3 regions of the Plantactinospora sp. BB1 genome follow, and region 3 is predicted to be linked to each of the others. Evidence: riboswitches for the same ligand, from Rfam matches in the RefSeq annotation. Region 3 holds a riboswitch; each other region holds the start of a gene.
The links. Region 3 has a riboswitch for S-adenosylmethionine ahead of thrC (threonine synthase). Riboswitches for the same ligand answer to the same signal wherever they lie in the genome.
Positions count from the first base shown of each region.

Region 1 (9,763 bases), 1.3 Mb from region 3:
CAGTGCCCGGCCGCCACCAGCTCCCACAGGCGTTGCGGATCCGAGGCCCCCGGGATCTCGACGGCCTGACCGATGATTGCGATGTCCATGCTCGGCACCTTCGCCTTCGGTGGTGGTCGGGAACGGCCGGTCCCGCTCAACCGGGAAGGGTGATCGTCACGGCTCCGGCGGCCAGCTCGGCTTTGAGCTGGCGCAGGCGGGTCACCTCGGCCGTCCGGAGGGTTCGCAGGTCACGGCGCCACGGGTCGAGGTCGTCCGGACCCTGGCCGGCGAGGTATCCCATGGACCGGCCCAGCAACTGGGAGAGCAGCTCCGCCAGCCGGCGGTACGCGGCCACCACCTCCGGGCTGTGCGAGGTGTACCGGAGGAACCGGTGGAAGAGGTTCCGGGAACCGGCGAGCATCCGCAGCAGGTCGGCGCTGGCCACCTGCTGGTCCAGGTCGGGGCGGCGGGCCCGGTCGGCGAGCAGCAGTTGGGGCAGGGCCTCGTACGCCTCGAACCCGTCCCGCAGCCCGGTGACCACCTGCCGGTAGCGTTCGGCGAACACCTCCGGTTGCGGCGCCCCGGTCCTGCGCAGGCTCAGGCAGTCCACGAACCAGTGCTCCGGGTCGGCGGTGGCGGCGGCCGTCACCTCGGCGACGGCCAGGTACTCGGGGCGGAAATCGGGTCCCTCGTCGGTGGTGTCCGGGGCCACCAGCCACGCACCGTCCTCGGAGACCCCGCAGACCATCACGCCGTGCGCGCCGCGCCCGCCGCCGTCGGGGCGCCCACGGCGGCGCATCAGGTCGGCCCAGTAGCCGACGTCGGCGGCCGGCGCGTAGAAGGTCACCGGCTGACCGGCCGCCACGAGTCCGGGGAGCCTCGGCAGCAGGTCGAGGTTGCCGTGTCCTATCCACTGCACCTCGTACCCCAGGGCGGCGAGGTCCTCAACGCCGCACAGGTCCTGCCGCATCGTCCACCGTGGCTGCTGCTGGATCGCACAGTGCCGGTGGTAGTCGGCGGTCCTGCCGAGCGCGCCGTAGCCGAGCAGGTCGGCCGCCGGGGTAACGGCCCGCAGGTAGGAGAGGGCCTGCCGTTGCCGGCACTCCAGGTACATCGTGGGGTCGGCGTTGACCAGCCGACCGGTGGCGGTCAGCTGCCGCACCGGGCCGACCGGGGAGGCCACCACCTCGGTGGCGGCGGAGACCGCCGCGCCCGCGACGGCCGTCACCGGACCGCTCCGATCATCGCGGTGAGGGTGCTGCCGTCAAGCTCGTCCACCTGGGTCACCCCGAGCCGGCGCAGCCGGTGCACCACCGCCACCCACTCCACCGGGCTGACCAGTTGCCGGGTCAGCAGTTCGGTCGCGGACCCGGGGTCGAAGTCCGCGCCGGTGACGCTGGAGACGACCAGGGTGTGCCCGGTACCGAACGAGACCTCCCGGAGGGTCCGGGCGAAGCGGATCCGGGCCGGAGCCATCAGCGGGGTGTGGAAGGGCCCGCTGACCCGCAGCGGCAGCACGTTGCTCGCGCCGGCGGATCGCAGCAGCCGCGACACCAGCCCCAGCTGGGCGGTCTGACCGCCGAGGGTCACCTGGCGGTCGCTGTTGCGGTTGGCGAGGAACACCTGGTTCAGGTTGCTGCGCCGGATCACCCGCTCGACCTCGTCGGCCGGCAGTCCGAGCACCGCCAGCATGCCGCCGTCCCGGATCTCCGCCATCGCCAGCGCGCGTTCCCGGACCAGGCGCAGCCCGTCCATCAGGTCGAGGATTCCGGCGGCTACCAGCGCGTTGAACTCGCCGAGGCTGTGACCGGCGAAGACGGCGTACTCGCGGGGGTTGTCCTCGGCGTGGGCGAGTGCCCGGAGCGCGTTCACCAGGAAGACGGTCGGCTGGGCGTACCGGGTGTCGGTCAGCTCCGCCACGTCGCCCCGCTCGGACATCTCGCGCGGCGACCAGCCCAGGACCTCCTCGGCGGCGGCGACGATCTCGGGATAGCGCCGGAACAGGTCGACGCCCATTCGCGGGCGCTGGGTGCCCTGTCCGGGAAATACCAGTGCGTACATGCGTGAACCCTTCTTCATGGTCTCTTCCGGGTCGGTCGCCCGGCGGCCGCAGTTCAGGCCGTCGCGACCGGCCGCACCGGGATGTACTCCAGGACGTCGCCCTGCGGTTCCAGGCATCTGCGGGTGAACATCCGCACCGCGACTCCCGGGCCGAAGTCGTACGCCCGCGACGGGCGGTGCTCGGCCATCACCGATCGCACCGTGGCCGACCAGTCCAGTGGCCGGCAGATCACCTGGGAGAGGCAGTCGGCGTAGAGATCTCCGGCCCGTTGCAGGTTCCGTGGAAAATCCGTGGCGTACACCGGCGCGGCGAGCCGGGCGCTGGTGATCGACGTACCGGCCCAGGCCCGGTCCGCGTTCAGGTGGTCGAGTACCGGCGCCAGCCGGCTGTTGTGGAACGGGACCGTACTGCGCAGGAAGGCGTAGCCGACGCCTGCCCCGGCGAGCGCCGTCCGGTGCCGGAACCACAGTTCGAGCAGTCCGCTGGTACTGCCGCACAGGACGGCGTCGCTGGGTCCGTTCACCAGGCCGAGTTCGACCGGGCGCCCGCCCTCCGTCAGGTGCTCGGCCAGCAGGTCGCGGAGCCGGTCCACCGCCAGCCCGGAGACGGCGACCATCGGCCCTGGCCGCTCCCTGGCGCCGCTGAGCTGAACATATCGGCGCACGAGACCCGGTTCGCCGTGCGGTTCACCGGCCGCCTGTTGGCAGCGCAGCAGGGTCAGGGCCGTCATCGCCATCGACTCGTGAGCGTCCCGGAGGAACTGCTGCTGGCCGCCGTCCGGCCGCAGTGCCGCGACCACCGCGGAGATCAGGCCGAGGCTGTGGCCGAGCCCGATCACCGGGCCGGACCACGCCGCCCGGGATCCGGGCCGGAGCAGACACAGGTGCATCAGGTGGGTGAGCAGCCCCTCGACCACCGAGGAGCGCAGTGCCGCCGGGGTGATCGGCGCCTGGTTACGCAGCCAACCGCGCAGCGGGATCCCGTCCGGCGGCAGGTGCCGAGCGTTTTCCGCGCCGAACCGGTGCACCGCCCGGTCGACGGCCTCCGCGGCGACGTCCAGGAGTTGCCGGTCAGCCGGTCGCCGATAGAGGTTCTGTAGCTGCCGGACCAGGCCGGGACCGGAGGTTCCGAAGCCGGAGAAGAGCAGAACCGAGGAGGTGGACCCGTACCGCCCGGAGGAGCTCATGCCGATCCTCCTTCCGGCAGGCCGTCGGCCTCTGCGGTCTTCTTCAGCGCGCTCAGCCAGTCACGCAGCGAGGCCTCCAGCGCGATGCGCAGGTTGGTCGGGTCGACCCGTACGGGCTCGCCGTCCCAGGACTCCTCGGTCCGGACGAGGACGCCCTCGGGCTGCGGGCTGAACGTCCACACGTGCAGGCCGTCGATGCCGCGTGTCCGGCCGCCCCAGGCGATGCGCCGCTGCGGTACGAGATCAGCGACCGTTGACGTGATCTCCAGGCCGGCGATGCGCCAGTCGAAGGTTGCGCCGACCCGCAGCGATCCGCGCAGGTTCGCCCGCTCGATGTGCGGGTTCCAGTCCGACCAACGGTCGATGTCGGTGTGCAGGTTCCACACCGTGCCGGGCGCGGCGCGGGTGAAGACCTCCAGTTCGATGACCACCGGGGCGTTGCGGTTGACGTCCATCGCCATATGCACAGCGTTCCGGGCCGGTCGACGGCGGACATCCGGCAACTGACGTGGCTTCATCCATAGAGGTTCATCGATATGTCCTGCCCGACGTCGGGTCACTGTGGACGCGGGCACGCCCGTCGGCGAGAGGTGCCCGTCAGCATGCGCACCTCTCGAACGCGCTGCTGCGGTATCGCGCCGACGCCTCCGGCGGCACCGAGCCGGTGCTACGATCGCCGGCACAGGTCATGAGCGCCAGCGCGAAGCCCCGGCTCGCTGGCCGGCAACCCTCCGTTCGCGGGCGGGGTGCTCCGGGTGAGGACCAGGCTCGGCACGAGCGATGCCGAGCAAGCCGCGAAGCAGGAGGTCCCAAGTGCCGTCGATCCCTTCCTTCGACCAGGACACGGCACCCGAACAGCACCCCACGCCAACCGGCCGGGTACGACTGCGTCTCGCCGACGCCGCCGACGCCGAGCAGATCGCCCGACTGCACGCCGAGAGTTGGCGTCGGCACTACCGTGGCGCCTACGCCGACTCCTTCCTCGACGGGGACGTCGCCGCTGACCGGCACTCGGTCTGGTCGGCCCGCCTGGCTGCCCCGACCAACAGCCGGACCGTGGTGGCCGAAGACGAGAGCCGACTCGTCGGCTTCGTCCACGTCGTGTTCGACCACGACCCCAGGTGGGGCAGCCTGGTCGACAACCTGCACGTCGTGCACGGCCACCAGCGGACCGGCGTCGGCTCCACGCTCCTGGCCCACGCCGCCCGAGCCGTCCTGGAACACGCGACGGCCGCACGGATGTACCTGTGGGTCCTGGAGCAGAACACGGCGGCGCAGCGCTTCTACCGCGCCTGCGGAGCCCGCAACGTCGAGACGGCGACCGTGTCACCGCCCGGCGGAGACCCGTCCCGACTCAACGGTGCTCCCCGCAAGTTCCGGATGGCCTGGCCGGACGTCACGGAGCCGAGTGGCCTCGACACCCGTCGCCGAGACGACGGGTAGCGCAGCACGCTCTCGGCGCCGGAACCCGCTCCTGGCTCCCCCCGGGTCAAGGCAGCGCGTTCGCCGGGTTCGCGGTCCCGCCGCGTGCCGTGGACGCGATCCTGAGCAGGCAGGCGAGATCCGGGATCGTCCTGACCTGCCGGGAAATGACCTGCTGGCCGGCGCGGTTCCAGATGCGCAGCCGCACCCGCCCCCGCTCCACCCGTGCGATCTCCGACCAAGCCACGAATCGCCGTCCGTCGCGTACTCCCAGGGCGCTGACCGTGATCGGGCCAAAGACGCTGGTGCCGGTCTCGGCGATCTCCGCGGTCCGGCGCGGGTAGGTCGTCTCGGTCACGGCCCGCTCGACGGCCCCGGCGAGCCGGCCCATGCCCGCGTACGGGGGCCTGGCCAGGTTCAGCGTCGTGCCGTCGGTCAGCTCCAGTACGCAGCGCGGGAACTCCTCCACCGGGCCGAGCTGGTAGATCCGGGTGGTCCAGACCCGGACGTGCGCGACCTCGGCCCAGCGGAGCAGGCGGGTCACGGTGCTCGTCCCGGTGGTGGTGAGCAGGCCACCGGTGCAGAGGTACAGGTGACGGCGGGACCTGCGCCAGGCGGGTACGGCGAACAGCACCCCGAGCCCACCGGCCCCGGCACCGATCGCCCGCCCGACCTCGTCGCCGAAAACCAACCCGGACACCCCGAGTACGCCGCAGGTGACGGCGAAACTCAGCTCCATCGCCACCGCCTGTCGATAGCGCTCGACCACCTCACCGAGGCCGGTCTCCGCGACGATCTCCGTGATCTCGGGCGGGCAGTTCCGCATCCGACGCTCACCTCCCGGACGATCCTGCGACGTATCGGTTCCCATCGTCGTCCGGGCGGTCAACGGGTCGCCGGCTGGAACGGCCGGGACCGGTGGCGGCGCGGGGTGCGCCACCACCACCACCGCTCGATGCGACGATCAGGTCCAGCTCGGTCGCCGGCGCTGCCCGCCACCGGCCAACGCTAACGACGCGGCGGCAGGGGCCACGCCGAACGCCCCCGACAGAGCCTCCACTCGACCCCGCGACCGACCGGCAAAGAGACTTGGCTACCGCACGTCGATCCGTACCGCTTCCGCGTCTGGATCGGCGGCGAGGAACGCGGCCGCCTCGTCCTGGATCGCGAACAGTTCCCGCAGCGGGGCCGGCCGACGTGCGGTGGCGGCGAGGTCGTCATGCGCCTCGCTGGACCACAGGAACGGGTAGACCGCCAGCCCGTGTGACGCCGGCAGTTGCTCGACCTCGGCGCGCCATCCGGGCCAGCGCTGCGACTCGTAGAACTCGGCCGTCCCGCCGGCTGCGATCCAGGACAGCCAGGCGCCGTGCCCGCAGCCGAGCTCCTCCCACTCCAGGCTGTCGGGCGCGAAGTAGCAGACCTCACCGGGCTCGCCCGGGCGGCCGATGGCGGCCGGATCGGCGCCGCTGACCTCGAACCGGCCGCCGAGCACGTCGTGGCCGACCAGCAGGGCCGCGGGCGGTTGACCGTCACCGGGTAGGCCGTTGGCCTCGGCCAACGAGGGCAGACCCCGCTCGGGGCTGCCGCCGCCGAGCACCCGCAGCCAGCCGCCGTCGACCAACCGGCCGCCGGTGTGCAGCGCCAGGGCGCCCAGACGGGACCGGGCGGTGACCTGGAGCCGGTGCAGGCAAGCCCGACCGGCCTCCGGATCGACCGGAAGGACTTCGACCGCCGGGCCGAGCGCGGCCAGCTCCGCTTCGAGTACCGGCCATGCCGGGTCCGGAGTGTGGATCAGGTCGTCAACGGGCCGCATCGCGCCATTATGGGTCACCCGCCGGAAGGAGGCGGTGCGGCGCGGACGGCGACGGGGCAGGGCGCGCGGCGACCGGGCGCAGGTGGGCGCGTCAGGTCAGGTGATCGAGGCGCTGTCCGCCGAAGTAGGGTCACCCGGTGACCGCGTACGACATCGCCGCCGGACTGCCCGGCATCGAGCGGCTGCGGCGGCGCTGCAAGGCACTGGCCGTGCTCGACCGCATCATCGACGACGGGGACGGCTACTACGCCTACACCTCGGCCTGGGGTGCGGACGAGGCGGCGCTGATGAGCAACGGCAGCGGCGACGAGTGGGCCGTGGTGTTCACCGCCGACGGCGCGTTCATCCGGGTCTTCGATCACGAGTCGGCGATGTCGCCCTACGGCGGTCCGGACCACGAGCTGTGGCCGGGCCTGCTCGACGGGCTCCCCGTGGTGTTTCGTCCGCTGGTGGAGGAGCCCGCCTTCTGCGACGAGGCCGGGCGGTTCGTCGCCACCGCGGTGCTGTGGCGGTTGGTTGGCGACGACCGCTGGCACGCCGGTGAAGGCATCACCTTCCCGCCACCGAGCGGGTTCGACGACGGCGGGCCGGACGGGTCCGGGATGCTCGAGATCCTGCTCGACGACATCGTCGACCGGTTCGTCGAGTTCGCCGCCGACTACTACGAGATCGAGCCGGACCGGGCGGCGGTGGAGCACGTCGTTGCCCACCGTCCCCTCACCGACACCGTGCTGCGGGCGCTGAACCCGCGACACACCCTCGCCGACCTGACGGAGGACCTCGCCGCGATCGGTTACCCGATCACCGCGAGGTAACGAGCACCAGGTTCCGGCCCGGTCACGAAGGTACCCGTGGCTCCACCGACCCGGACGGCGCCCCGGTGCCGAGCACGACGCACGACGCTCGGCACCGGGGCGCCTGGTACCGCGAATCGCCGATCAGGTGGCGACGAGCGTTGGGCGGCGCGGTCCACCGCCCGTGGCGGGGATCGGAGCTACAGTCCCCAGCCGTACCGGATGCGGTCGCGGCCGGAGGCGTTGCGGACGGTCAGGTTCAGGTTGGTGCCGCTGCCGCTGAGGGCGAACATCGAGTAGTGGTCGTAGCCGAGGCTTCCGGTCGGCTTGCCGCCGAGCGCCGGCCAGTAGGTGCCGCCCATCCGGTTGTCCCGCATGACCTGGGTGACGGCGCGGATGTGACGCACGAAGTTGTCGGTACTGTTCGCGTTGGCGTAGTCGAGGCCGGTGGACATCGGTGCGCCGTACTCGGTCACGACCGCGCGGGAGGCGCAGTTGCCGAGGCGGGTCTGGATGTGGCTCCGGAAGGCGTCGTACGTCATCGCGCTGTAGAAGAAGGCGTAGTGGTGGAAGGAGAGCAGCGTCCCGCTGAAGCGGCTGTCGTTGCAGACGTCCCGCAGGTCCTGGCTGTAGCCGGTACCGCCGATGAGCACCCGGCTCGGCACCGCCGAGTAGTGGTAGCTGAGCCAGTTCGCTGCGACGTTGCGCCAGTCCGCCGAGCTGTAGCCGTGGGGCTCGTTCATCGGTTCGAAGTAGACGTTGGTGTTGGAGCCGTAGGTGTTGGTCACCCGGGACCACATCGTGTTCCACGCGGCGAGGTTGGTGATCCTGCCACCGGAGGCGGCGCCGTCCTCCCAGTAGGCGAGGATGACCTTGAAGCCGCGGGCGGTGGCGGCGTCGATGGCGCCCCGGTAGTTGTTCCACCACGTCGTACCGACGGTGTGGGTGTTGATCGGCAGCCGGACCGTGTTGACGCCGACGGCTGCCATGTCGTCGTAGAGGGCGTTGGCCTTGGCCCGTACGGTCGCGTTGCTGTCGGACTGGCTCAGGCCCTGGACGACCAGCGGGCCGGTGCTGAAGTTGTCGCCCAGCACGGCCCAGTTCATCCCCCTGAACTGGTTGGTGGCCGCGCCGGCCGGGGATGCGCCGCTGACGGCGGCGACCGGAATCAGCGCCACCGCGGCGAGGGCGCCGACGAGGACGCGACCGAGTGGTCGTCGACGGGATGTCGGTACCTCGTCGGGTCGAGGGTCGGGCATGCCTCGGCCGATCTGGATGCCCTGCTGCGTTGTCAATGTCTCGTCCTTCCTCTTGGTGTGCACCGGTGGGGCCGACCCGGGACGGGAAACGCCGTGGCGGCGGGCCGCAACACTCCAGCAACATCTTCTTAATTTAATGTGAGCGCTCACACCATCTTCCGAACCGACTCGTTCACAAACAGACATAGACGAACATGCGCCGGGATCAGGGACGGCCCCCTGGACGATCGCCGCGCTGACCGGACGCCACGCCGACGGGTCGCCCGGACCGGCCCCGGCTGGTGGGCCCCGGCGGGCCGCGCCCACGTCCCGGTCCGCCGGGGTCGTCAGTTACGGGTACGGCCGAGGTAGACGTTGCGGGCGCGGTAGAGGGTCTCCGCCGTCGGGCCGGGTGAGCCGGAGGAGCCCTCCATCTGGAGGTTGATGATCAGCCACATCGGCTTGCCGACGAAGTTGGACCCTCGGTGCTGACCCTTCCACTGACCGTCGAGGTAGTAGTGGATGTCGACGTCGGTCGCGTTGACCTTGGCGATCCAGACCCGGTACTCGTGCCACGCGCCCGGGTTCGACACACCGACGATGGTGTTGTCCCACGCCCCGTCGTAGGTGTTGAACCAGTTCCGCGCGTCGCCCTTGTATTCGAGTATGTCGCTCTCCGGCGGCCAACTGTTCGCTCCGGTGAGCCAGAACGCCGGCCAGGTGCCACGACTCGACGGTGCCTGGAACTCGCCGCGGACCTCGTAGTTCGGGAACTGGTCGTTGACGAGTACCTGATCTTTCGCGTGGATGGCGCCGGAGTGGTACCGGATCGGCAGGTGTGGGTCGGCCGAGCTGGTCCCCTCGTCCCAGGTGATGCGGGTGGCCTTGATGTTGAGTTGTCCGCTGGGGGAGAGGTAGACGTGGTTGGTGTCGGTGGCGCTCGCGTACATCCGGGCGCTGCCGTTGTGGTCGGAGCCCCACGGGTAGCGGAAGTTCCACTCGGCCATCAGCGCGTTGCGGTCGGCGAACGACGAGCCGTCGATCAGCGTCTCCCAGGCGGCCGCCCGGGCCGGCGGTTGGGCGAGCATCACGGTGCCGGCGAGCAGGGTGGTGAGGGCGAGCGCGGCTCGGACTGTCCGGGTCATCGTCACCACCTCTCCGCGCCGCGCGGACAGCACATCGGTGCTCTGGTCATCACTTCTCCGCCTTTCTCCACGGGGTCGGGGACGATCGGATATCGCGGCCACCTTCCGGGTCGCCGTCCGG
Region 1 is NZ_CP028159.1:663,604-673,366, reverse strand. Features, by position in the region: gene C6W10_RS02895 (type I polyketide synthase) at 1-89, opposite strand, end outside; gene C6W10_RS02890 (hypothetical protein) at 137-1,210, opposite strand; gene C6W10_RS02885 (ACP S-malonyltransferase) at 1,207-2,043, opposite strand; gene C6W10_RS02880 (ACP S-malonyltransferase) at 2,097-3,230, opposite strand; gene C6W10_RS02875 (SRPBCC family protein) at 3,227-3,691, opposite strand; SAM riboswitch class IV at 3,915-4,030, shown strand; gene C6W10_RS02870 (GNAT family N-acetyltransferase) at 4,044-4,673, shown strand; gene C6W10_RS02865 (DUF6585 family protein) at 4,720-5,478, opposite strand; gene C6W10_RS02860 (DUF2625 family protein) at 5,746-6,465, opposite strand; gene C6W10_RS02855 (hypothetical protein) at 6,603-7,280, shown strand; gene C6W10_RS02850 (glycoside hydrolase family 5 protein) at 7,460-8,554, opposite strand; gene C6W10_RS02845 (family 16 glycosylhydrolase) at 8,845-9,642, opposite strand.
Region 1: linked by a shared signal. The riboswitch ahead of C6W10_RS02870 (GNAT family N-acetyltransferase) and the one ahead of thrC (threonine synthase) in region 3 are both predicted to bind S-adenosylmethionine.

Region 2 (9,763 bases), 480 kb from region 3:
ACCGGGTGGTACGCGTCGCAGTTGAGCCCGTAGCCGAGCACCTCGGCGTAGATCCGGGCACCCCGGGCCCGGGCCGAGTCGAGGCTCTCCATCAGCAGGATGCCGGCGCCCTCGCCGGTGAGGATGCCCTTGCGGTTGCGGTCGAACGGCTGGCACGCCTCCGGGGCGATGGTGCCGAGCCGGTAGAAGCCGGTGAAGGTCTTCCGGCACAGCGCGTCGGCACCGCCGCAGAGGGCGACGTCCACGTCACCGCTGCGGATCGCGTCCAGCCCGTACCCGACCGCGTAGTTGCCGGCCGCGCAGGCGGTCGGGATCGTCACCGCCTCGACATCGGTCAGCCCGAGTTCGGCGACGATGCTCGACGAGAGGCGGCCGGCGGGAACCCGACGCGCCACGACCGGGTCGAAGTGTTCCGCCCCCCGGTCGACCTGGACCCCGACCAGTTGGTCGAGGTCGTGCGATTCGCCGTCCGTGGTCCCCACCGACACCAGCGCGCGGCGGGACCGCAGCTCCCCGAGAGACATGCCCGCGTCCGCGACCGCCATCCCGGCGGCGGCGGCCGAGAGCTGGCTCGCCCGGCCGAGCTGTGCCGGGTCGACGTTGTGCAGCCAGCGGGCCGGGTCGAAGTCGGTGATCTCGCACCCGTTGGCGTACGCGAACCCGGTCGTGTCGAACGCGGTGATCGGCTTGACCCCGCTCCGACCGGCCCGCAGTCCGGCGAGAAACTTCTCGACCCCGATTCCGATGCTGGTCACCACGCCGAGCCCGGTGACGACCACCCGGCGGGGCGATCGAGCATCGCCTGGCAGAACGCTCATCATCGCGCCTCACTCACCTGTAGTCCTCCGACCCGACTCCGCCGTCCGCGCGACGCGCTCAGGCGTTCGACGCCTCGCCGACGACGGCGTAAACGCCCTGCAGATTCACCATTCGGCTCAGTTCCGCCTGGTCGATCGTGACGTGCAGATTCCGCTCCAGGGCGGCGAGAATTTCGATCGCGAGCAGCGAGTCCGCACCGTGGTCCTCTTTGAACAGACTGGTCTCGGTGACCTCGTCCGCGTCGATTTCCAGAATCTCGCAGACGATCTCCTTGACCTGCTCGCGGTCGATGTCGGTGCTGGTGGTGGGGGTCGTGCTGCTCATGTCGCCTCCAGAAACGGATCGGTTGAGTGAATATCTCGATGACTGGCCTTGGCTGGCGGCGCCGTGCGCCTCACCGCCCGATACCGTTTGCCGCCTCGGCCGTCTGGCGGCACCATCGGATCGCGGTACTGTCCCGAGTCTGTGAGCCGCGACTATATTTCTCCTATATGGCGACGGGCGGTCCGCCATATCCACCGCCGGACTCCGGTAACGAGTGAAGCGATCGCCGCCCGTACGGATGGCAGGGTGGGGACATGGCGGTCGACATCGTCTACGAGACGCACGCGACGACCACCGACAACGAGACCGGGCTGGCCACCGGCTGGCGGCCCGGCCAGCTCTCCGGGGCCGGCCGGCGGGAGGCCCGCGAGCTGGGCGAGCGGCGCCGCGACGACGGGCTGCACGTGGTCTTCTGCTCCGACCTGGCCCGGGCGGTGGAGACAGTCGAGCTGGCGTTCCCGCTGCGGGAGTTGCCGGTGCACCGGGACACCCGGCTACGCGAGTGCGACTACGGCGACCTGACCGGCCGGCCCGTGGCCGAGCTGGCCCCGCTGCGGGTCGGATATCTGGACGAGCCCTTTCCGGGCGGGCAGAGCTACCGGCAGGTGGTGGAGCAGACCCGGGGCTTCCTCCGGGACCTGGCCGCCGCCTGGGACGGCTTCCGGGTGTTGATCGTGGCGCACTCGGCGAACCGGTGGGCGCTGGACCACCTGCTGCACGGGGTACCGCTGGCCGAGCTGGTGGCGGCGCCGTTCGACTGGCGCCCGGGGTGGACGTACCGGCTGCCGTCGGGCTGGGGCACGGACCGTCCGACGCCGGCCCGACGCCAACCGGGGCGGCCGGCGCCGGAAGGTGGGTAACTCACGGGCGGTCACGGCCGGGGCCTGCCTATTCTTGGCGACGACATGCAGACGCCACCGCCCGCCCCTGCCGTACCCGCCGCCGACCTTCCCGCGCTCCGGGCCCGGCTGCCGGAGTTGATGTTCCGCGACCAGCGCCGGATCCAGCGCCGGATGGAGGGGCTCGCCAAGATCCGTGATCTCGGGCGGCGGCAGGCGGCCACCGCCGAGATCGCCGCCGAGATCGGTACCGCGGAGGAGCGGCTCGCCCGCCGCCGGGCCGCCGTACCGGTGATCAGCTATCCGGCCGGGCTGCCGGTCAGCGAGCGCAAGGACGACCTGCTCGCCGCGATCCGGGACCACCAGGTGGTGATCGTGGCCGGCGAGACCGGCTCCGGCAAGACGACCCAGCTACCCAAGATCTGTCTGGAGCTGGGTCGGGGCGTCCGGGGGCTGATCGGGCACACCCAGCCCCGCCGGCTGGCCGCGCGCACGGTGGCGGACCGGATCGCCGACGAGCTCGGCACCGAGCTGGGCGGGGTCGTGGGCTACAAGGTCCGCTTCACCGACCAGGTCGGCGACAGCACGCTGGTGAAGCTGATGACCGACGGCATCCTGCTCGCCGAGCTCCAGCAGGACCGGATGCTGCGGCAGTACGACACGCTGATCATCGACGAGGCGCACGAGCGCAGCCTCAACATCGACTTCATCCTCGGGTACCTCCGGCAGCTCCTCCCCCGCCGGCCCGACCTCAAGGTGATCATCACCTCGGCGACCATCGACCCGGAACGGTTCGCCCGGCACTTCGCCACGGGCGACGAGCCGGCGCCGGTGCTGGAGGTCTCCGGCCGGACCTACCCGGTCGAGACCCGCTACCGGCCACTGGTCGAGCTGGGCGACAGCGAGGAGCCGGACGACGACGGGGAGACCGTACGGGACCAGATCCAGGCGATCGGCGACGCGGTGCAGGAGCTGGCCGCCGAGGGGCCCGGGGACATCCTGGTCTTCCTCAGCGGAGAACGGGAGATCCGGGACACCGCCGACGCGCTGGGCAAACTCGTGCAAAATCGCCCGGCGCTGCGGGACACCGAGATCCTGCCGCTCTTCGCCCGGCTCTCCACCGCCGAGCAGCACCGGGTCTTCCAGCCGCACCGGGGTCGCCGGGTCGTACTCGCCACCAACGTCGCCGAGACCTCGCTGACGGTCCCCGGCATCAAGTACGTGGTGGATCCCGGCACGGCCAGGATCTCCCGCTACAGTCACCGGCTCAAGGTGCAGCGGCTGCCGATCGAGCCGGTCTCGCAGGCGTCGGCGAACCAGCGCAAGGGGCGCTGCGGGCGTACCTCGGACGGGATCTGCATCCGGCTCTACGACGAGTCGGACTTCCTGTCCCGGCCCGAGTTCACCGACCCGGAGATCCTGCGCACCAACCTCGCCTCGGTCATCCTCCAGATGACCGCGATCGGGCTGGGCGACATCGCCGCGTTCCCGTTCATCGACCCGCCGGACAGGCGCAACATCGCCGACGGGGTCAACCTGCTGCGCGAGCTGGGCGCGCTGGAGGAGACCGGCGAGGAGGCCGGGCACCGGCTGACCCCGCTGGGCCGCCGGCTGGCGCAGCTCCCGGTCGACCCCCGGCTGGCCCGGATGGTGCTGGAGGGCGAGCGCAACGGCTGCGCCACCGAGGTGTCGGTGATCGCCGCCGCCCTCTCCATCCAGGATCCTCGGGAGCGGCCCGCCGACAGGCAGGCCCAGGCCGACCAGGCGCACGCCCGGTTCACCGACAAGGAGTCGGACTTCTCCGCCCTGCTCAACCTCTGGCGATATCTCCAGGAGCAGCAGCGGGCGCTCTCGTCCAGCGGTTTCCGCCGGATGTGCAAGGCCGAATACCTCAACTACCTGCGGGTCCGGGAGTGGCAGGACATCCACTCCCAACTCCGCCAGGTGCTCCGCAGCACCGGCGGCGCGGCGTCCGACGCCCGTCCGGGCCGTGGCCGGCGCGGCGGCGACTCCGGCACCGACGCCCCCGCCACGGGTACGCCGACGGCACCGGCCGGCGACGCGACCCCGGAGAACCTCGACACCGACCGGATCCACCAGTCGCTGCTGGCCGGGCTGCTCTCGCACGTCGGGCTGAAGGAGACGCAGAAGAACGAATACCTGGGTGCCCGGGGCGCCAGGTTCGCCCTCTTCCCCGGCTCGGCGCTGTTCCGCAAGCCGCCGCGCTGGGTGATGGCCGCCGAGCTGGTCGAGACGTCCCGGCTCTGGGGCCGGGTCGCCGCCCGGATCGAGCCGGAGTGGGTCGAGGCGCTCGCCCAGCACCTGGTGAAGCGCAGCTACAGCGAGCCGCACTGGGAAAAGAAGCAGGCCGCGGTGATGGCCTTCGAGAAGGTCACCCTCTACGGCATCCCGCTGGTCAGCGGCCGGAAGGTCAACTTCGGTCGGATCGACCCGGCGCTGAGCCGGGAACTGTTCATCCGGCACGCGCTGGTGGAGGGTGACTGGCAGACCCACCACCGGTTCTTCCACGACAACCGCGCGCTGCTCGACGAGGTGGAGGAGCTGGAGCACCGGGCCCGGCGCCGGGACATCCTGGTCGCCGACGAGACGCTGTACGCCTTCTACGAGCAGCGGATCCCCGCCGAGGTGGTCTCCGGCCGGCACTTCGACGCCTGGTGGAAGAAGACCCGCCGGGACCGGCCCGACCTGCTCACCTTCGACCGGCAGATGCTGGTCAACGAGGGACGGGGCGGGGTCGACGCGGCCGACTACCCCGACGAGTGGCACTCGGACGGGGTGGCGCTGCCGCTGACGTACCGGTTCGAGCCGGGGACCGAGACCGACGGGGTGACGGTGGACATCCCGCTGCCGATGCTCAACCAGGTCGACGCGGAGAGCTTCGACTGGCAGGTACCGGGGCTGCGCGAGGAACTCGTGGTGGCGCTGATCCGGTCGCTGCCGAAGGCGGTACGCCGGAATTTCGTCCCGGTGCCGGACTACGCCCGGGCGGTGCTGGCCTCGATCACACCCGGCCGGGAGCCGCTGCTCGACGCGCTGACCCGGGAGCTGCGCCGGATGACCGGGGTGACCGTGCCCCGGGACGCCTGGGACCTGGCGAAGCTGCCGGCACACCTGCGCCCCACCTTCCGGGTGGTCGGCGAGGAGCGGCAGACCGTCGCCGAGGGCAAGGACCTGCCGGCGCTGCAACGGCAGCTCACCACCCAGGTACGCCGGATGGTGGCCGCCGCCGCCCCGGACGTCGAACGGTCCGGGCTGCGGGAGTGGAGCATCGGCACGCTGCCGCGCTCGATCGAGCAGGACCGGGCCGGCTACCTGGTGACCGCCTACCCGGCCCTGGTCGACGAGGGCGACAGCGTCGGGGTACGGGTCTTCGAGACCGAGGCCGAGCAGGGTCGCCAGATGTGGGCCGGTACCCGGCGACTGCTCCGGCTGACCCTCGGCTCGCCGCAGAAGTTCGTCTCCGGCCGGCTCTCCAACGAGGCGAAGCTGGCGCTGAGCCGCAACCCGCACCGCAACGTGCAGGAGCTGCTCGACGACGCCGCCGACGCGGCGGTGGACAAGTTGATCGCCGACGCCGGCGGGCCGGCCTGGGACGCCGAGGGGTTCGCCGCGCTGCGCGACCGGGTCCGGGCGGATCTGGTCGACACCACCGTCGAGGTCGTCGACCGGGTACGCCGGGTGCTCGCCGCCGCCTACGCGGTCGAGCAGCGGCTGGCCCGGACCAACGACCTGACCATGGTGGCGGCGCTGGCCGACATCCGGGCCCAGCTCTCCGGACTGGTGCACCGCGGCTTCGTCACCGAGACCGGGTACGCCCGCCTCGCCGACCTGCCCCGCTATCTGACCGCGATCGAGCGTCGCCTCGACCGGCTGCCGCAGAACCCGCAGCGGGACCGCGACCAGCAGGCCCGGATCGAGCAGGTGCAGCAAGAGTACCGGGAGATGGTCGACGCGCTGCCACCCGCCCGCCGGGGTTCCGACGCGGTACGGCAGATCCGCTGGATGATCGAGGAACTCCGGGTGAACGTCTTCGCCCAGGCGCTCGGTACGCCGTACCCGATCTCGGAACAGCGGATCTACCGGGCGATGGACGTCGCCGAGGCGGGCTGAGGCCCCGCACCGGCCGGACGCCCCGGGGCGGCGGGTGGCGAGCGACACAGCCATCCCGGCCCTGACCAGTTGGAATGTCGGTACCCGGGTTTAGTAGGCTGACCTCCGGCCATCCAGAGCGACCGAGAGACCTGGCTCGTCGACGTCGCAGCAACCCCCCACCGTGGGTGCGGGTGCTACCGCCAGGACCGATGGAGGTTCAGCAGTGCGCAGCATCCGAGCCGGGCGGGCGAGCCGGCTGCATGTCGTCTGGCACCGGTGGCGTCGACACGTCGACCTCTGCCGGACGAGCACCATGCTCTGTCGGGCCTCGGCCTGACCGCGACCGCCGGTCGGCGGCATTCCGACCATCTCGTCAGCACCCCCTGAGCGACGCCGTCGGCGTACCGCCCGTGACCTGACCGGTTCGGGTGGTTCTCCGGCACGCCGTCGCCGGATATTTCATGGAGTTTCAGCACAATGCGCATCAACCCTCTCGCCACCCGCCTCCTCTCCGGGGTCGCCGCCGTCGCGCTGCTCGGCGCGGTCGCCGCCTGCGGCGGCTCGTCGTCGGGCGACACCGCCGACAACCCGTACGACCTGCTGCAACCCGGGACCCTGCGGGTCGGCACCCTGACCGACGCGCCGCCGAACGTCTTCCTCTCCGACGGGAAGTTCACCGGCTTCGACAACGACCTGATGACCGCCGTCGCGGGCAAGCTCGGGCTCAAGGTCGAGTTCGTCGGCACCGAGTTCTCCGCGCTGCTCGCCCAGGTCAACAACCACAAGTTCGACGCCGGCTCGTCGTCGATCACCATCACCGAGGCGCGGCGCAAGACCGTCGACTTCACCAACGGGTACGACTTCGGCTACTTCGGACTCGACGTACCGGCCGGCTCGCCGATCAGGAGCTTCGCCGAGCTGAAGGGGAAGCGGGTGGTCGTGGTGCAGGGCACCGTGCAGGACGACTACGCCACCAAGGAGGGCCTGGACCCGGTCCGGGTACCCGACTACAACGGCGCGATCAACCAGCTCAGGTCGAAGACCGCCGACGCCTGGATCGCGCCCGCCGAGATCGGCGAGAAGTCCGCACAGGAGAGCGGCGGCAAGATCGTACTGGCCGAGAAGCAGCTCAGCTCGGCACCGACCGCGTTCGCGGTGGCCAAGGGCGCCGACCCGCTGCGCGAGGCGCTGAACTCCGCACTCGACCAGGTGATCGAGGACGGCACCTGGACCCGCCTCCAGGAGCAGTACTACCCCGGTCGGCCGGTACCGGAGAGCTTCAAGCCGGGCAGCGGCACGGTGACGTACCCGCCGGTCAAGGCCGGTCCGACGAGCCCGGCCGCCACCCCGGCGAGCTGACCCGGCCAGCACATCAGACAGTCGTCGGCCGGCCGCCCGGGGCGGCCGGCCGACGACTGGTGGATCCGAGACAGGTGAGGCGATGGAGACCCTGGCGACGCTCTGGGAGACGTTCTTCGACTGGGAGTCGATGCGCGAGGCGCTGCCCGAGATGCTCACGGTCGGGCTGCCCAACACACTGCTGCTGGCGCTGCTCTCCGCCATCGTGGGGACGCTGCTCGGCATGCTGCTGGCGATGGCCGGGCTGTCCCGGAGCCGCTGGCTGCGCTGGCCGGCCCGGATCTACACCGACGTGTTCCGGGGACTGCCGGCCGCCGTGACCATCCTGCTGATCGGGGTCGGGCTGGCACCGCTCGGGCTCGCCTGGTGGGGACCGAACCCCTATCCGCTGGGCATCCTGGCGCTGTCGCTGATCGCGGCGGCGTACATCGGGGAGATCTTCCGGTCCGGCATCCAGAGCGTGGAGGCCAGCCAACTGGAGGCGACCCGGGCGCTGGGACTGTCGCACGGCGCCGCCATGCGCCTGGTGATCATCCCGCAGGGCGTACGCCGGGTGCTGCCGGCCTGGGTCAACCAGCTCATCGCGCTGATCAAGGACTCCAGCCTGGTCTACTTCCTCGGCCTGGTGGCCAGCCAGCGGGAACTGTTCCGGATCGGCCAGGACTACGCGGCGAACACCGGCAACGAGTCCGCGCTGCTGCTCGCCGGGCTCTTCTACCTGGTCATCACCGTGCCGCTGACCCACCTCGTCAACTGGGTCGACCGGCGACTGCGCGACGGCCGGGCCGGCGGCCCGGAACCCGACGAGGAGGACCCGGTGGCGCTGGCCGGCGAGACCGCGCTACCGACGGCTGGAAGGGGAACCCAGCATGCCTGAGTCTGTCAGCCCGACGGTGTCGGCCCGGCCCGCCGAGGCGGGTCCCGGATACGAGTCGGTGAGCGTCGCGACCCGGGACGTACATCTGGCGTTCGGCCGGAACCAGGTGCTGCGCGGCATCGACCTGGAGGTCGGCCGGGGCGAGACCGCCTGCGTGATCGGCCCCTCCGGCTCCGGTAAGTCCACCCTGCTCCGGGTCGTCAACCGGCTGCTGGAGCCGGACCGCGGCGACGTACTGCTGGACGGCGTGAGCGTGCTCGACCAGGACCCGGACGCGCTGCGCCAGCGGATCGGCATGGTCTTCCAGCAGTTCAACCTCTTCCCGCACATGACGGTACTGCGCAACGTCACACTCGCCCTCCGGCAGCTCAGGAAGCTCTCCAAGGACGAGGCCACCGAGCTGGCGCTGCGCCAGCTCGACCTGGTCGGGCTACGGCACAAGGCGGACGTACGGCCCGGCCGGCTCTCCGGCGGCCAGCAGCAGCGGGTGGCCATCGCCCGGGCGCTGGCGATGTCGCCCCGGGTGATGCTCTTCGACGAGGCGACCTCGGCGCTCGACCCCGAACTGGTCAAGGGCGTGCTCTCGCTGATGGCGGACCTGGCCGGTCAGGGCATGACGATGCTGGTCGTCACCCACGAGATGGGCTTCGCCCGGCAGGTCGCCGACCAGGTCGTCTTCCTCGACCGGGGCCGGGTGGTCGAGGCCGGCCCGCCGGCACAGATCTTCGAGGACCCGCGAAGCGCCCGGCTCGGGCAGTTCCTCTCCCAGGTCCTCTGACCCGTCCCGGGACCGTCCCGTCGGCGGGTCCGTCGGTCAGCCGTGCGGCCTGACCGGGAGCGCCGACAGGCCACGGAGCAGCAGGCTGGACCGCCAGCCGATCTCCTCCGGCGGCACCGCCAGGCGCATCCCGGGAAACCGGCGGGCCAGCCCGCCGAAGGCGATCTGCCCCTCCAGCCGGGCCAGCGGTGCGCCGAGGCAGTAGTGGATGCCGTGCCCGAACGCCAGGTTGGGGGTGGGCGGACGGTCCAGGTCCAGCCGGTCCGGCTCGGGGAACCGGTCCGGGTCCCGATTGGCCGAGAGGAGGGCGACCAGCACCGACGCGCCCTGCGGAATGGTCCGGCCGCCCAGCTCGACCGGCTCCATCGCGGTCCGGAACGAGGCGTTCTGCACCGGCCCCTCGTAGCGCAGCACCTCGTCGATCGTCCCGGGCAGCAGCGCCGGTTCGGCCACCACCCGGGCCCAGCGCTCCGGTTCGGCCAACAGCAGCAGCATGCCGTTGCCGATCAGGTTGACCGTTGTCTCGTGGCCGGCGATCAGGAAGAGGTAGACCATCGAGACGAGTTCGTCGTCGGTGAGCCGGTCACCCTGCTCGTGCACCGCGATCAGCGCGGAGAGCAGGTCGTCGGCCGGCCGCTCCCGCTTGGCCGCGAG
Region 2 is NZ_CP028159.1:1,437,833-1,447,595, forward strand. Features, by position in the region: gene C6W10_RS06055 (beta-ketoacyl synthase) at 1-818, opposite strand, end outside; gene C6W10_RS06060 (acyl carrier protein) at 877-1,143, opposite strand; gene C6W10_RS06065 (histidine phosphatase family protein) at 1,398-2,003, shown strand; gene hrpA (ATP-dependent RNA helicase HrpA) at 2,049-6,113, shown strand; SAM riboswitch class I at 6,220-6,311, shown strand; gene C6W10_RS06075 (ABC transporter substrate-binding protein) at 6,573-7,454, shown strand; gene C6W10_RS06080 (amino acid ABC transporter permease) at 7,537-8,331, shown strand; gene C6W10_RS06085 (amino acid ABC transporter ATP-binding protein) at 8,324-9,109, shown strand; gene C6W10_RS06090 (cytochrome P450) at 9,146-9,763, opposite strand, start outside.
Region 2: linked by a shared signal. The riboswitch ahead of C6W10_RS06075 (ABC transporter substrate-binding protein) and the one ahead of thrC (threonine synthase) in region 3 are both predicted to bind S-adenosylmethionine.

Region 3 (9,763 bases):
CCGGCACCTGGCGGCTCGGCGACCTGACGGTCAACCGGATCGGCTTCGGCGCGATGCGGCTGACCCGGAACTCCGACGGCGGGCCGAGCGACCGGGACCGGGCGGTGGCGGTGCTCCGCCGGGCCGTCGAACTCGGGGTGAACCACATCGACACCGCCGCGTTCTACTTCTCGCCGCTGCGGTCGGCGAACGAACTGATCAACCGGGCGCTGGCGCCGTACCCGGAGGACCTGGTCATCGCCACCAAGGTCGGGCCGGGGCGGGACCCGTCGGGCGAGTGGCTGCCGCCGGCCCGGCCGGAGCAGTTGCGCGGCCAGGTCGAGGAGAACCTGCGGCAGCTCGGCCGGGACCACCTCGACCTGGTGAACCTGCGGGTGCACGGCCCCGAACCGATCGCGGAGCGGTTCGGGGTACTGGCCGAGCTGCGCGACGCCGGGCTGATCCGGCACCTGGGCGTCTCCAACGTACGGCCGGAGCAGCTCGCCGAGGCGCAGACGATCGCGCCGGTGGTCTGCGTGCAGAACCCGTACGGCGTCGACTACCGGCGTAGCGCCGACGACCTGGTGCGGATCTGCGCCGAGCAGGGCGTCGCCTTCGTGCCGTTCTTCGCGATCGCGGGTGCCGGCCGGGAGGCGGGCGCGACCGCCGCCGGTGACTCCGATGTGGAGCTGCGGGCGGTGGCGCGGGCGCACGGCGCGACGGTGGCACAGGTCCGGCTCGCCTGGACGTTGCACCGGGGCCCGCACGTCCTGGCTATTCCGGGTACCGGCAATCCGGAGCACCTGGTCGCGAACGTGGCGGCCGGCGCCCTGCGGCTCAGCCCGGACGAACTGGCCCGGCTCGACCAGGCCGGCTGACCGCCCGGGGTGCCCGTGCCGGGGCTCGTGTCCCGGCCACGGGTACTCCGGGTCAGACCTGCTGGTCGCGGCTGGCCAGCCCGGCCGGCGCGGCGGCCAGGGCGGCCTGGATCGCCTCGACCAGGGCGAGCGCGGACTCCTCGGTCAGCTCGACCGCGACCCGCGCCCCCGGGCCGGCGGCCGGGTTCAGAAAGTCGATGTTGAGGGTGTGTGCGTACGGCGCGTGCGTCGGATGGTCCACGTAGACGCAGGTGTGGCTGACCGGGAACCAGCCGCCGGCACCCTTGCCGCTGCCGTCGACCTCGCGCTTCACCGTGACGTACGTGCACATGCCGGCCTCCTCGGGCTCGGACGGAGGGGACTCGGACGGAGGGGATTCGCCGGTCAGGCGTTCAGGTGCCGGTCGAAGAAGTCCCGGACCCGTTGCCACCCCTCGGTGGCCGCCAGCGGCCGGTAGCTGGGCCGGTCGACGGCGAAGAAGCCGTGCCCGGCGTCGGCGAAGGTGTGGAACTCGTGCGGCTTGCCGAGCCGGGTCAGCTCCCGGGACAGCTCGTCCATCTGGGCCGGGGAGGGGTACTGGTCCTCGGCGCCGAAGAGCCCGAGCAGCGGGCAGGAGAGCCGGTCGGCCTGGTCGAGCAGCGGCTTCACCGCCAGCGGGAAGCTCTCCGGCGGGTTGCCGACCACGAACGCGCCGTAGCAGTCGACGGCGGCGTCCAGCGGCAGTCGGGTGGCGGCCAGGAACGCCTGCCGGCCACCGGAGCAGTACCCGATCACCCCGACCCTGCCGTTCGAGGCCGGCAGCCCGCGCAGGTGGTCGGCGGCGCCGCCGACGTCGCCGACGAGCCGGTCGTCGGGTACGCCACCGGCGGCCCGTGCCGTCGCCGCCGCGTCGTCGGGGCTGGCGCCGGGTGCCTCCCGGGAGTAGAGGTTGGGGCAGATCGCCGCGTACCCGTAGCTGGCCAGCCGACGCGTGATCTCCTTTGTCGGCTCGTCGTAGCCGGGCATGTGGTGAATCACCACCACCCCGCCGTGCGGCGTGGCATCGAGGGGCTGGGCGAGATATGCCTCGATCTCGTCGCCGCCCGCCCCGGTGATCCGGACCGTTCCGGCCTGCATCCCGTCCCGCACCGTCGTTGCTCCCGTCCTGCCCGGCCGGACCGCGTCCGCCGGCCGTACCCGAATTCTCATTAGCCCGGGTAACTATTTCAGCCGGCGGTCGGCGGCGGTCCGGTGACCCGGTGACCCGGTGCGGGGATCTTCCTCACACCGCGAACAGACCCGGGACAGCGGCCTGCGGTGCCCGTAGACTGTCGGCACAACTTCATACCTCATCCAGAGGGGCTGAGGGATACGGCCCGATGACGCCCCGGCAACCACTCCACGGCGGAGCAGGTGCCAAATCCGTCCCCGCCGCGCGGTGCGGCGCCAGGGAAAGATGAGAGGACGGCTATCGCCATGACGTCGATCATCGACGCGACCCCCAGCCAGACCAGCCCGGTGGCACCCAACCCCGCCCGCGTTCTCGTCTGTCGCGGCTGCGGCACCGAATATCCGCTGGTCGCGCAGCACGCCTGTTACGAGTGTTTCGGCCCGCTGGAGGTCGGCTACGACGCCGCGACCCTGGCCCGGGTCACCAGGGCCGACATCGAGGCCGGCCCGAAGAACCTCTGGCGGTACGCCGCGCTGCTGCCGACCGGCCAGGACCCGACCACCCGGGTCACCCTCGACCCGGGGTTGACCCCGCTGGTGCCGGCCGCCGGCCTCGCCGCCGAGCTGGGCATCCGGGCGCCGCTCTGGGTCAAGGACGACAGCGCCAACCCCACGCACTCGTTCAAGGACCGGGTGGTGTCGGTGGCGTTGACCGCCGCCCGTGGTCTCGGCTTCACCCGGTTCGCCTGTGCCTCGACCGGAAACCTGGCGAACTCGGTCGCCGCGCACGCGGCCCGGGCCGGGGTGCCGTCGATCGTCTTCATCCCCGGCGACCTGGAGCAGGGCAAGGTGGTGACCACCGCCGTCTACGGCGGCGACGTGGTCGCGATCGACGGCTCGTACGACGACGTCAACCGGCTCTGCGGCGAGCTGGTCGAGACCGACGAGTTCGAGGACACCGCCTTCGTCAACGTGAACGTCCGGCCGTACTACGCCGAGGGCTCCAAGACGCTGGGTTACGAGGTGGCCGAGCAGTTGGGGTGGCGGATTCCCGAGCAGGTGGTCATCCCGATGGCCAGTGGCGAGCTGCTCACCAAGATTGACAAGGCGTTCAGCGAGCTGGTCGAGATCGGACTGGTCGAGGCGCCGCCGAACGGCTGGAAGGTCTTCGGCGCCCAGTCGGTCGGCTGCAACCCGATCGCCGTCGCGCTGCACGCCGACACCGACGTGATCACCCCGGTCCGGCCGACCGGGATCGCCAAGTCGCTCAACATCGGCGACCCGGCCGCCGGGCTCTACGCGCTGGAGGCGGTGCGCCGTACCGGCGGCTGGATGGACTACGCCGACGACGACGAGATCCGCGCCGCCATCCGGCAGTTGGCCCGGACCACCGGCGTCTTCGCGGAGACGGCCGGCGGGGTCACCGTGGCCGTACTCGGCAAGCTGGTGGCGAGCGGCCGGCTGGATCCGGACGCCGAGACGGTGGTCTTCAACACCGGCGAGGGCCTCAAGACCCTGGACGCGGTGGCGGCACAGGTCGGTCCGACGTACCGGGTCAAGCCGTCGCTGCGGGCGGTCCGCGACGCCGGGCTGCTCGGCTGAATTTTCCGGAAGAAATTTTTGGCATCTGCCCGAAGCGTGCTCGGGCAGATGCACGTGCAACTTGCAGGTGGAATCGTTCGGTTACCTCGGCGAAGCGTCGGACCCGGCGGTACGGATGCGGTGCGTAGCTGCTCTTTTGCCGCCCGTGACGAAAACACGCGGAAGAGGGCTTGACGCCTGCATCTGCACGACGCAAGATGCTCCGTGCGGGAGGACGCACCGCCGTAGACTTTCAAAGCTCTTACGACCCAGCGCCGGAGGCGTTGTGCGGGCGTCCTCCCGACCAAACTCTCCCGCCCGGTCCGGCCGACGTCGTCGCCGCCCGTCGGGCTCAACGCGAATCCACCGACCCGGGTGACGGTTCCCCGATATTCGGTCGCGCCCGGTTCGTGCAAGCGGCACTCTCCAGAGCATGGATATCGTGGTCACCCCACTGGATGTCGCCGACGTGGCCGCCACCGAGCGGGCGTACGAGATCGAGTCCGCCGCGCGCACGGTCGACCAGCCCGACGTGCCGACGCTGTCCCGGCAGCGCTTCTTCGCCGGGCTGCGGCGCCCGTGGCCGGGTAGCGACGGCCGGCACGCGCTCGGTTATCTCGACGGGGTGGCCGTCGGCTACCTGGGCGTCTCGCTGCCGCAGCGGGAGAACCTGGAGAACGCCGAGCTGGTGCTCGCCGTCCATCCGGAGTACCGCCGCCGGGGCGTCGGCCGGGCGCTCTACAACCACGCGGTGCGGCTGGTCCGCCAGGAGGGGCGCAAGCGGATCATCGCCGAGGTGGCGAACATGAGCCCCGACGCCGCGCCGACGACGCCGGGCGACGCCTTCGCCGCCGCGATGGGGGCCAAACCGGCGCTGGCCGACGTACGCCGCCGGCTCGACCTGAGCACGCTCGACGAGGCCGAACTCGACCGGCTGCTGACCGAGGGACTGGCCCGGGCCGAGGGCTACTCGATCGTGCGCTGGCGGGGCGCCACCCCCGACGAGTACGCCGAGGACGTCGCCTACCTCGACAGCCGCCTGATCAGCGACGCGCCGCTCGGCGACCTGACCTGGGAGGCGGCCCGGCCGGACGTGGGCCGGCTGCGCGAGATGGAGGAGGCGCACCAGGAGCGCGGCCAGTACTGGTACAACAGCGGCGCCCGACACGACGCCACCGGCCGGCTGGTGGCCTGGACCGGGATCGGCATGAACACCAGCTGCGACTGGCACGCCTTCCAGCAGATCACCCTGGTCGAGCCGGCGCACCGGGGGCACCGCCTCGGCACCGTGATCAAGGTCGACAACCTGCGACACATCCGCGCGCACGAGCCGGCGCTGCGGGTCATCGACACCTACAACGCGGCGTCGAACGACTACATGATCTCGATCAACGAGGCGCTGGGCTTCCGCGCGGTGGCCGGGCTCAACACCTGGCAGGCAACCCTCTGACCAGCGGCGCCCGCCCGGGTGCGCAGGCTGGGACCGGCCGGGCCGGTGCGGCATGATGGCGGGATGACGGAGACCCCGCACCCCTTCTTCGCCCGGCACGCCGACACCCTGGAACGGGCGCTGACCGCGATCACCGAGCGCTCCTACTGGTCCGCCTACCCCGAGTCGCCCAGCCCCCGGGTCTACGGCGAGACCGCCGCCGCCGAGGGCGAGGCGGCGTTCCGGGCGTACCTGGGCGGCAAGTTCCCGCTCGACCAGCCCGGCACCGGCGACTGGGTGGCCACCGAGGCGAGCCCGTTCGGCATCGACCTCGGGGTGAGCTACCCGCACGCCGACGCCGAGGTGCTGCTCGCCGCCGCCGCGACCGCGCTGCCGACCTGGCGGGACGCCGGGCCGCAGACCCGGGTCGGCGTCTGCCTGGAGATCCTCGCCCGGTTGCACGCCCACGTCTTCGAACTGGCCAACGCGGTGCACGCGACCACCGGGCAGGCGTTCGTGATGGCGTTCCAGGCCGGTGGCGCGCACGCGCTGGACCGGGCCCTCGAAGCGCTCGCCTACGCGTACCGGGAGATGACCCGGCACCCGGCGACGGCGGCCTGGGAGAAGCCGGCCGGCAAGGGCGACCCGCTGCGGATGACGAAGAACTTCCACGTGGTGCCGCGCGGGGTGGCGCTGGCGATCGGCTGCAACACCTTCCCGACCTGGAACACCTACCCGGGACTCTTCGCCTCGCTCGTCACCGGCAACCCGGTGGTGGTCAAGCCGCACCCCCGGGCCGTGCTGCCGCTCGCCATCACCGTCCGGTACGCCCGCGAGGTGCTCGCCGAGGCGGGCTTCGACCCGAACCTGATCCTGCTCGCCCCCGAGGCACCGGGCGAGAAGCTCGCCTCCACCCTGGCGCTCCGCCCCGAGGTGCGGATCGTCGACTTCACCGGCTCCACCGAGTACGGCGACTGGCTGGAGGCGAACGCCCGGCAGGCGGCCGTCTACACCGAGAAGGCCGGCGTCAACGCGATCGTGGTCGACTCGACCGACGACTTCGCCGGGATGTGCCGCAACATCGGCTTCTCGCTGGTCCTCTACAGCGGACAGATGTGCACCACCCCGCAGAACATCCTGGTGCCCCGGGACGGGATCGAGACCGACCAGGGGCACAAGAGCGTCGACGAGGTCGCCGCCGGCATCGCCGGGGTGGTCGGCAAGCTCACCGGCGACCCGGCCCGGGCCGTCGAGCTGACCGGGGCCATCGTCAACGACGGGGTACTGGCCCGGCTCGACGAGGTCGCCGGGATCGGCGAGCCGGTGTTGCCGTCCCGCCCGGTCGCGCACCCCAACTATCCGGGTGCGGTGGTGCGTACGCCGCTGATCGCGAAGCTCGGCGCCGACGACGCCGGCACGTACGGGCGGGAGTGGTTCGGGCCGATCTCGTTCGTGATCGCCACCGACTCCACCCCGCACAGCCTGGCGATCCTGCGGCAGACCGTCGGCGAGCGGGGCGCGCTGACCGCCTCGGTCTACTCCACCGACTCCGCCGTGCTGGACGCGGCCGAGACCGCGGCGATCGAGACCGGGGTGCACCTCTCCTGCAACCTCACCGGTGGCGTCTTCGTCAACCAGTCGGCGGCCTTCTCGGACTTCCACGGCAGTGGCGCCAACCCGGCGGCGAACGCCGCGTTGACCGACGGCGCCTACGTCGCCAACCGGTTCCGGGTGGTGCAGGCCCGCCGGCACAGCTGACCGGTGCGCGGAGGGGTTCCCGCCGTCCCGGTGGGCCCCCTCCGCCGTCAGGCGGTCCGCTCGGTTGCGCCGTCAGGCGGTTTGGTGGCTCGTGCCGTCAGGCGGGTTGGTGGCTCGCGCCGTCAGGCGGTTCGGCGCATCTGTAGTTCGCGCAGCGTCGGGATGGTCGGGTGCGGCACCCGTACCCCCGTGTCGACGAAGCCCAGCCGCTGGTACGCCCGTACCGCCCGGTCGTTGCCGACGACCACCTCCAGCAGCAGCTCCGGCCGGCCGGCCGCCCTCGACCAGTCGGCCACCGCCTCGACCAGGGCGGCCAGCAGGCCGCTGCCCCGCCAGGCCGGGCTGAGGTAGACGGCGAAGACCACGGTGAGGCCCGGCTGGCCGGGTGCGGCCTGCCCACCGGCGTGCCCGACGACCCGACCGTCGACCTCGGCGACGAAGGCCGCCGTCCGGTGCCCGGTTGACATCCCGGCGATCCGGGCCGCGTACTCGGAGTGCGGCCGGGCCGCCGCGTCGGCGAGCGTCTCCAGGAAGGCCAGTGGCGAGTCCGCGAGCATCTCCAGGCGGATCGCCCGGACCCGGGCGGCGTCACCGGGGCGTACCCGGCGGACCGGTGGGACCTCGACGGCTGGCCGGAGACCGTAATCGGTCGTCCGGGCGGCCCGGTCCGGCGCGGTCGTCCCGGGGCGGTCGGTGGGGTGCTCGGAGCGCGGCCCGGTGGTGGTCTGCGGGATGGAAGCCGGCACGCCGGCCATCGTCGCACGCCGTACGGGGAGCAGTTTCGGCGGGTGACGGGGCCGCCGCCGGGTTCGGTGCGGGCGGGTTGACCTGGGCAGCGATGGTCGCCAATGGCTGAGAGACGGGAAAACGACCGTCCGGTTGCCCGCCCGGTGACCGTTTTGGCCTAGTGCGCTGCCACCCGACCTTGGTGTACGGTGCGGGTTCGGCCGCTCGATTCGTTGGATCCCGTTCAATTGCATGATCCATTCGGGGAAAGCGACTCGGCGGCCCCGGCAGGCATACGGCGTCGCCGGAGCTCGGGCAGCTCCGACGCGACCGAAGTAAGGAAGTGCACCGTGGCGCAGGGCACCGTGAAGTGGTTCAACAGCGAAAAGGGCTACGGCTTCATCGCGGTCGATGGTGGGCAGGACGTCTTCGTCCACTTCTCCGCGATCGAGATGGACGGCTACAAGGCGCTTGACGACGGTCAGCGCGTCGAGTTCGAGATCGCCCAGGGTCAGAAGGGCCCGCAGGCGGAAAAGGTCCGGGTCATCGCCTGAGCTGCCGGGCCGTCGGCCCGCCGCTCCTCGGGTTCGTCCCCGTTCCGCACCACCCGGTCGCCGCCCCGCCGTGGCCGGGACCGTTTCCGGCCCGTTCCGGACCCCCACCGTTCGACGCCGCTATCGGTGATCGCGGTCTGCGGCCCGGCGGGTCCCCGTGTCGAGTACCCGTGCGTGTTCGGCCTTTTCGGGTGCCGATCGGATCGGGGTGCCGACGGTCGAGTAGCCGGGCCGGTCACCCGGCTCCGGGTGCCCATGTGTGGCGCCCGGTCGCGCCCTCCGTCGCTTTCTCCCGGAGGATCTTCCGGGGTTGCCGAGACGAATCGTCACCCCGGCGGTGTGCGGTCGGGAACCGGTCCCGGGTCCGCGGTCCGGAACGCGACGGTGTCCCGATCGGGGCGACTCGACCGCGCCCTGCGGGACTTTTCCCGATTGCGAGAACCGCGCAATTCGGTGCCGGTGGACGGCGGGCTGGCGCGGGTCTGTTGCCGGGGAAGGGGTAGCGGCTGATCGGGCCGTGCCGGCCGGCGGGGCGGGACCGCCCGGATTCGTCGGCTGCTCCCGGTGGCGGCCACCTGATGCCGGAACCGGTCGACGTCCCGCCCGTCGAGCACGGGCCGAGCCCGACATCGCTGGTTCGGCTGCCGTTCCGCTCCGGTTCGGGTACCGGCCGCCCGCCGTACTCCGGCCGCGCCCGGACCGGTACCACGGCTCGGTCCGACCCGCTCACTCGCTTGCACTCGGCAGGGGAGAGTGCTAAACAAGTGTTTGGCACTCGCACACCGTGAGTGCCAAGGTCGGGGCGGTAGGGCCACGGTCGCGGGCCCGGGAGCGGGTGCGCGGCACATGGCCGGTCGTCGCGGGCTGTCCGGCCCGGCCGGCGGACGTCACTGTCGCACAGCGCGACGGAGCACGGCGGGCACCCCTGCGGGTGCCGGCGAGCCCCGTCCGCCAGTGCCGTAGTGACGTCCGAAGGTGCGTAATCAGGCGGCAGGTCGGGGTCGGCAAGGCTCCGGCGGCCGTGAGTGTCCAGGAGGACAACGCCGTATGGCCAAGATGATCGCGTTCGACGAGGAGGCGCGCCGCGGCCTTGAGCGGGGCATGAACACCCTCGCCGACGCCGTAAAGGTGACGCTGGGCCCGAAGGGCCGCAACGTCGTGCTCGAGAAGAAGTGGGGCGCCCCCACCATCACCAACGATGGTGTGAGCATCGCCAAGGAGATCGAGCTCGAGGACCCGTACGAGAAGATCGGTGCGGAGCTGGTCAAGGAGGTCGCCAAGAAGACCGACGACGTCGCCGGTGACGGCACGACGACGGCGACCGTCCTCGCCCAGGCGCTGGTCCGTGAGGGCCTGCGCAACGTCGCGGCCGGTGCCAACCCGATGGCCCTGAAGCGGGGCATCGAGGCCGCCGTCGCGAACGTCTCGGAGGAGCTGAGCAAGCTCGCCAAGGACGTCGAGACCAAGGAGCAGATCGCCTCCACCGCCTCCATCTCCGCCGGTGACACCAGCGTCGGCGAGATCATCGCCGAGGCGATGGACAAGGTCGGCAAGGAAGGCGTCATCACCGTCGAGGAGAGCAACACCTTCGGGCTCGAGCTTGAGCTGACCGAGGGCATGCGCTTCGACAAGGGCTACATCTCGGGGTACTTCATGACCGACCCCGACCGGATGGAGGCCGTGCTCGACGACCCGTACATCCTGATCGT
Region 3 is NZ_CP028159.1:1,914,698-1,924,460, forward strand. Features, by position in the region: gene C6W10_RS08125 (oxidoreductase) at 1-857, shown strand, start outside; gene C6W10_RS08130 (DUF6295 family protein) at 910-1,188, opposite strand; gene C6W10_RS08135 (dienelactone hydrolase family protein) at 1,242-1,985, opposite strand; SAM riboswitch class I at 2,183-2,299, shown strand; gene thrC (threonine synthase) at 2,313-3,608, shown strand; gene C6W10_RS08145 (GNAT family N-acetyltransferase) at 4,021-5,037, shown strand; gene paaN (phenylacetic acid degradation protein PaaN) at 5,101-6,774, shown strand; gene C6W10_RS08155 (GNAT family N-acetyltransferase) at 6,897-7,343, opposite strand; gene C6W10_RS08160 (cold-shock protein) at 7,851-8,054, shown strand; gene groL (chaperonin GroEL) at 9,102-9,763, shown strand, end outside.